Regions from separate parts of the Streptomyces sp. NPDC025806 genome, predicted to be linked through region 3. Evidence: riboswitches for the same ligand, from Rfam matches in the RefSeq annotation. Region 3 holds a riboswitch; each other region holds the start of a gene.
The links. A riboswitch is a leader RNA that binds a small molecule or an ion and turns the genes downstream of it on or off. The one in region 3 is predicted to bind cyclic di-AMP.

Region 1 (2,192 bases), on a different contig from region 3:
GAGCCGAGAGAGCGCAGAGAAGTCATGAACGCTCTCAACGCCCGCGCAGAATCCGGTATTCCGACCGGGCCCGAGTCCGTCCGGACCTGACGGGCCGTCTTCGGGCCGGTGCGCGCGGACATGCGAAACCGGCAGCCCTGGCGTCGGGGGGTTGCCGCCAGGACCGCCGGGGCTTCGGGAAGGTCAGAGACCGAGGCCCTTGTCGCGCAGCCAGGCGGCCGGGTCGATGCCGGTGGCCTGGCCGTCGGGGTGGACCTCGAGGTGGAGGTGGGCGCCCGTCACGTTGCCCGTCGCGCCGACGCGGCCGATGACATCGCCGGTGCTGACCTTCTGGCCGACGCTGACGTTCATCGAGGACTGGTGGCAGAACCACAGCTCGGTGCCGTCGTCGAGGGTGAGGACGGTGCGGTACCCGTAGGCGCCGGCCCAGCCCGCCTCGGTGACGGTGCCGGAGTGGATCGCGTAGATCGGCGTACCGGTGGAGGCCGCGAAGTCGAGGCCCGTGTGGTAGCCGGAGGACCACATGGAGCCGGGCTGCCCGAAGGTGCCGGTGATCGTGTACGAGGCGACGGGGAGCTTGTAGCTCTTGGCCAGCTTGGCGAGGCGCTCGGCCTCGGCCTTGCGCTTGGCCTCCTCCTCGGCCGCCTTCTTCTCGGCGGCGGCCTTGGCCTCGGCGGCCTTCTGCTGCTCGGCGGCCTCCTCGGCGGCCTTCTGCGCGGCGGCCTCCTCGGCCGCCTTGCGCTCGGCCTCCTCGGCGGCGGACTGCTGCGTCTCGGCCTGGGCCATGATGCGGGCCCGCAGCGCCTCGCCCGCGTCGGACTGTCCCTGCGCGCCGTCGGTCACCGTGGTGAGCGGGGCGGCCTGGGCGGCCGGCGAGGAGTCGGACGCGGAGTCGGCGGAGTCGTCCGAGCCCGATATGAGCGCGCCCACGCCCGGCAGCGACTTGGCCTCGGGCAGCGAGTCCTTGACCGCGGACAGGTCGGGCATGGAGAGCGAGACGGCGGGCTTGCCGCCCTGCGCGGTGGCGATGCCGCCGGCGCCGACGGCGGCGATCACGCCGACGCCGAGAACCGTGGAGCTGCGCGCGAGTCCACCCCGCTGACGGGCCACGCGGTGACGTCCGCGGACGGGTCGGACGGACTCCTCGGTGGGGTTCCACTCCTCCCAGTTCTCTCGCTCGACGCCGAAGTCGTCAGACGCTTCGGCGGAGCCGTAGGAGAACTCGGGGGCAGGACGGTTCGACGCCACGGGGGCGCTCTCCTTTCCTTCCTTCTCGCCTACCGGGTTAGCTGACGGGTTCGGAGCAGGAAGGTCTCCTACGGGCGTAGACGTACGCACATGCGTCGCTACAGTCCGATTCACCCCAAGTTGGTGGTTCCCCGGCTCCCTTGCGGGATTAAGCGCGTGCGCGCGGAGCCGACTCTTGTGACGGCTGGGACGACCGCGCTGCGTTATCGAACGTTAATAGACAGCCGACACGATTTCCAAGCCGTTCCCACTGATCGTTCACGTCTTTGGCCTGGACTTATCAGGGCACGAGCGGGCGGAATCGGGCGAGTTGACCCCCCGTCGGAGGACACGGATCCGCCACGAGTTTCTGACGCTGTATCAATTGTTATGCGCAGGGGTGCCGTTCGATCACCCCCCGTGATGTCGATCAAGGACGGCGCACGGCGAGCAGCGCCATGTCGTCCCGCGCGCCCCCTCCGGTGTGCTCGCGGACCTCCTCGGCGACCTCCGCGAGCAGTTCCTCGGGCCCGTCGAACTTCCGCCCCGACAGCCGGGCCGCCGGGTCGTAGAAGACGCCGTGCGCGTCGCGCGCCTCGGAGAGGCCGTCCGTGTAGAGCAACAGCGTGGCGCCGGCGGGGAACGCCTCCTCGGTGGCCCGGTCAGGCCAGGTGCCCAGCGCGCTCAGGCCGAGCGGCAGCGCGGCCTCCCCCGGACCGAGCGTCCGCAGCGTGCCGTCACCGTGCAGCAGGAGCGGCTCGGGGTGCCCGCGGTTGAGCACCCGCACCAGGTCGGAGCCGTACGGGAACTCGGCGAGCACCGCCGTCGTGAACCCTTCGAAGTCGTCGACGCCGCTGCGCCGGGTTCCCTCGCGGGCCAGGGCCCGCTCCAGGCGCCGGGCCACGTTCTCCAGGCTGCCCTCCTGCTCGGCGGCCTCGCGGAACGCGCCGATGACGACGGCCACC
Region 2 (2,192 bases), on a different contig from region 3:
GCCGCCGCCGTACGCGCCTTCTACGAGCGGCACGTCCGCCCGGCCACCGCCACCGCCGTCGTGGTGGGCGACCTCTCCGGCGTCGACCTCGACACCCTCCTGAAGGACACGCTCGGCGCCTGGACCGGTGACACGGCGCAGCCGCGTCCGGTCCCGCCGGTCACCGCCGACGACACCAGCCGGGTCGTCATCGTGGACCGCCCCGGAGCCGTCCAGACGCAGCTGCTCATCGGCCGCATCGGCCCCGACAAGCACGACCGCGTGTGGGCCGCCCAGATCCTCGGCACGTACTGCCTCGGCGGCACGCTGACCTCCCGTCTGGACCGGGTGCTGCGCGAGGAGAAGGGCTACACCTACGGGGTGCGCTCCTTCGCCCAGGTGCTGCGCTCCACGGCGGACGGCACGGGGGCCGCGATGCTCGCCATCAGCGGCTCCGTCGACACGCCGAACACCGGACCGGCGCTCGACGACCTGTGGAAGGTGCTCCGCAAGCTGGCCGCCGAGGGTCTGACCGACGCCGAACGGGACACGGCGGTGCAGAACTTGGTGGGCGTGGCCCCGCTGAAGTTCGAGACCGCCGCCGCGGTCGCGGGCACGCTCGCCGACCAGGACGAGCAGCAGCTGCCCGAGGACTTCCAGGCCCAGCTGTACCGCCAACTGGCCTCCACGGGCACCGTGGAGGCCACCGCGGCCGTCGTGAGCGCCTTCCCTGCGGACCGTCTGGTGACGATCCTCGTGGGCGACGCCGCGCAGATCGAGGAGCCCGTCAAGGCCCTCGGCATCGGCGAGGTGACCGTCGTCGCAGGCTGACGCCGCCGGCTGACGACGCCACGCCCGGGCGGCAACGCCCGAAACGGGACGAAGCCCCGGAAGCCGCACAGGCCTCCGGGGCTTCGTGGCGTCACTCACGTTTCCCGCGGGCCGCGTTCGATTCACCCAGCACGTCACCGTGCGTCGTAAATGCCCGAATTGATGTAGAGGTTGCCCGTGTGCCCTGTGGCATGCGCTACAAAAGCCGGGATCCGTTTGTTGATTGAAAGATGTCCCGCTTAGCGTCGGTCCGGCTGTTCGCCACGTATGAGCCGCGCCCGCGGCCCCGGACAGTCATCGCCGAGTCCCCCACGGCGCGAGCCAGGGGAGCCGGGGACCCATCGCAGTCCCTGGGGTGAATCGGACGCTCTTCCCGTACGGGGAGGGGGCCCGTAGGAGACCTTCCTGCTCCGAACCCGTCAGCTAACCCGGTAGGCGAGAGGGAAGGAAAGGATCAGCCACTCCATGGCGTTCACCCGTGCCACCGGGAAGCATCGTCGTCCGAGCCGCCTCACGCGCACCACGGCGCAGGTCGCCGGCGTCGCGGCGCTCACCACGACCGGTGTCATCGGAGGCCTCGCCGCCCCCGCTCTCGCCGCCGACACCGCCGCGCCCGCCGACCAGAACGGTCTGACGCAGGCCATCGCGATCGGCGACACCCTGGCCGCCCAGATCGACGCCCAGGCGACCGCGCAGAAGAAGGCCGCCGACGAGGCCGCCGCGCAGAAGAAGGCCGAGGCCAAGCAGCGGGCCGAGGAAGCCAGGCGCGAGGCCGCCGAGAAGGCCGCGAAGGAGCGCGAGGCCAAGAAGCGCGCCGCCCGCGCGGCCGAGCGCAAGCGCCTCAACACCTACGTGGCGCCCATCTCCGGCTCGTACGTCTCGACCGCCTACAAGGCCTCCAGCGGCCTGTGGTCCTCCGGCAGCCACACCGGCATCGACTTCCACGCCGCCAGCGGCACGAGCGTCCACGCGGTCGGCTCCGGCACCGTCGTGGAGGCCGGCTGGGGCGGCGCCTACGGCAACAACATCGTGATCAAGATGAACGACGGCACGTACACCCAGTACGGCCACCTGTCGTCCATCGGCGTCTCCGTCGGGCAGAGCGTGACGCCCGGACAGCAGATAGGCCTCTCCGGCGCCACCGGCAACGTGACCGGCCCGCACCTCCACTTCGAGGCCCGTACGACGCCCGAGTACGGCTCGGACATCGACCCCGTCGCGTACCTCCGCTCGCACGGCGTCAACGTCTGACCCGACATCCGCAGCACCGCAAGAAAGCCCCGGCCGCGTGCCGGGGCTTTCGCGTTCCGGCGTTCCGTCGCACCTTCACCAGGTCCCCGCGTCATCGCTGTCCAAAAAATATCCCTGAATTCGGGGCTCCC
Region 3 (2,192 bases):
TGAACGTGATCGCGAGGATCTGGCCGGGGTGCACGCCGCGCTGACCCAACAGGTACGCGATGCGGTGCGTGAGGACGCGGGTCTTGCCGGAGCCGGCGCCCGCGACGATGAGCAGGGGGGAGCCGCCGTGGACCACGGCCGCCCGCTGGTTCTCGTTCAGCCCCTCCAGGAGGGCCTCCGGGTCCAGGACCGGGCGGGGCGCCCCGTCGCGGTAGTGCGTGTCCCGGTCCGCGGGCGCGTCGAACTTCCCCCCGAACAGGTCGTCCGGGAGCGGCTCGGGGGCCCCGTCGTGCTCGGGGTCCTCGGGCGGCGGCGGGGGCTCCTCCGCGGGGGACTGGAGGCCGGCCAGGAAGCTGTCGTCAAAGAGGCTGCTCATCGCTCTCCGAGTCTAGGCCGCCCCACCGACAGCCCGCCGTCACCTTCACGGAGACGCTCCTCGCATTCACGGAGACGCTCGTCCCGCTCACGGTGACACACGTCGCACCACCCTTCGCGATGCCCTGGTCACCCAGCGCGACAGCAAAGGCCGTTCGGGGCCCGCGGCGTAGAGATCATGGAAATGGTCACGAAAACGTATCGGGCATATCGAACATCAACCTTCACAGCAGCAACACGAGTTGGCTACGGTGCTGCGCGGGCAGTCCGTCCCCCCGCCCGCGAACAACGCGGCGAGCGGACAGCCCCCGCCGAGTCCCGTACGCCGAGAGGCAGGGAACCGGGGACCCACCGACCTTGGGGTGAATCGGTCAACAGTCCGGCGGCGCCGGATGGTTGGCCGTAGGGCAGCCTTCCGTACGACGTGCACCACCGCGCACCGAAGCGATGGGGCACGAGCCCGAACCCGACAGCTAACCCGGTAGGCGGATTACGGAAGGAGTCGCCTGCCTTGGCGTCGCACCGCAAGCCGCGTACCCGCTCCCGGATGACCGGCGGCACCCGTACGACCCCCGCGGTCGGCATCACGACCGCCGCCCTCACCTCCGTCGCCCTGCTCTCGCAGACGGCCCAGGCCGCTCCGGCCCAGCCCGCGAAGCCGAGCCTCGAAGAGGTGCAGAAGAAGGTCGACACGCTCTACCGCCAGGCCGAGGTGGCCACGCAGAAGTACAACGCGGCGCAGGAGCGGACCACCGGCAAGAAGAAGCAGGTCGATCACCTCCTCGACGACATCGCGCAGCGCACCGAGAAGATGAACACGGCCCGCGAGGAGCTCGGCCGGTTCGCCGCCGCGCAGTACCGCACGGGCGGGGTGAGCGACACGGCGACGATGTTCCTCGCGGAGAACCCCGAGGACTACTTCGCCCAGGACCAGCTGATGAGCCGGCTGACGTCCCGCCAGAAGAAGGCGGTCGACGACTACCAGGTGCAGCAGCGCGAGACGGCGAAGAAGCGCACCGAGGCGCAGGAGAGCCTCAAGCAGCTGACCACGTCGCAGACCGAGCTGAAGACGTCCAAGCAGACCGTCCAGACCAAGCTCGCCGACGCGCGGAAGCTGCTGTCGGAGCTGACGGCCGAGGAGAAGGCGCGGCTCGCCGCGATCGAGCGGCAGAAGCAGGAGGCGGCCCGCAAGAAGGCCGCCGAGCTCGCCGCCAAGCAGAAGGCCGAGGAGGAGGCCAAGCGGAAGGCCGCGGAGGAGGCGCAGCAGCAGGAGGACGCCTCCGGGTCCGGTTCCTCGACGGGTTCCGGCTCGGACACCGGCTCGGGTACCGGCTCGGGCTCCACCGACACCTCGTACGCCACGAAGGCCGCGAAGGCCCTCGCCTTCGCCAAGGCCCAAGAGGGCAAGCCGTACGTGTGGGGTGCCACGGGCCCGGACTCCTACGACTGCTCGGGGCTCACGCAGGCGGCCTGGAAGGCGGCCGGGATCTCGCTGCCGCGCACCACCTGGGACCAGGTGGAGATCGGCACGACGGTCCCGCTGTCCGACATCCAGCCCGGTGACCTGGTCTTCTTCTACGACGACATCAGTCACGTCGGCATCTACAAGGGCGACGGCATCATGATCCACGCCCCGAAGCCGGGCGCGTACGTGCGCGAGGAGTCCATCTACTACGACGGCACGGCGTCGATCCACAGCGTGGTGCGCCCCGCCTGACGCCGCTCGCGGTTACGTTCGGGCGGTGGACCGCGACCGCCCGGACGTGCCCGGGACCCCCGACCCCGCAGCGCCCTCCCCTTCCTCCCCCTGGGCGATG

Region 1: another riboswitch for cyclic di-AMP. It lies ahead of ACZ4E1_RS33990 (M23 family metallopeptidase); the one in region 3 lies ahead of ACZ4E1_RS31565 (C40 family peptidase).
Region 2: another riboswitch for cyclic di-AMP. It lies ahead of ACZ4E1_RS07635 (M23 family metallopeptidase); the one in region 3 lies ahead of ACZ4E1_RS31565 (C40 family peptidase).

The regions. Positions count from the first base shown of each region.
Region 1 is NZ_JBVHMU010000020.1:115,087-117,278, reverse strand. Features, by position in the region: gene ACZ4E1_RS33995 (aldo/keto reductase) at 1-26, opposite strand, end outside; gene ACZ4E1_RS33990 (M23 family metallopeptidase) at 184-1,248, opposite strand; cyclic di-AMP (ydaO/yuaA leader) riboswitch at 1,260-1,413, opposite strand; gene ACZ4E1_RS33985 (PP2C family protein-serine/threonine phosphatase) at 1,658-2,192, opposite strand, start outside.
Region 2 is NZ_JBVHMU010000003.1:113,848-116,039, forward strand. Features, by position in the region: gene ACZ4E1_RS07630 (M16 family metallopeptidase) at 1-810, shown strand, start outside; cyclic di-AMP (ydaO/yuaA leader) riboswitch at 1,099-1,263, shown strand; gene ACZ4E1_RS07635 (M23 family metallopeptidase) at 1,276-2,061, shown strand.
Region 3 is NZ_JBVHMU010000017.1:85,539-87,730, reverse strand. Features, by position in the region: gene pcrA (DNA helicase PcrA) at 1-376, opposite strand, end outside; cyclic di-AMP (ydaO/yuaA leader) riboswitch at 675-878, shown strand; gene ACZ4E1_RS31565 (C40 family peptidase) at 887-2,092, shown strand; gene ACZ4E1_RS31560 (tellurite resistance/C4-dicarboxylate transporter family protein) at 2,190-2,192, shown strand, end outside.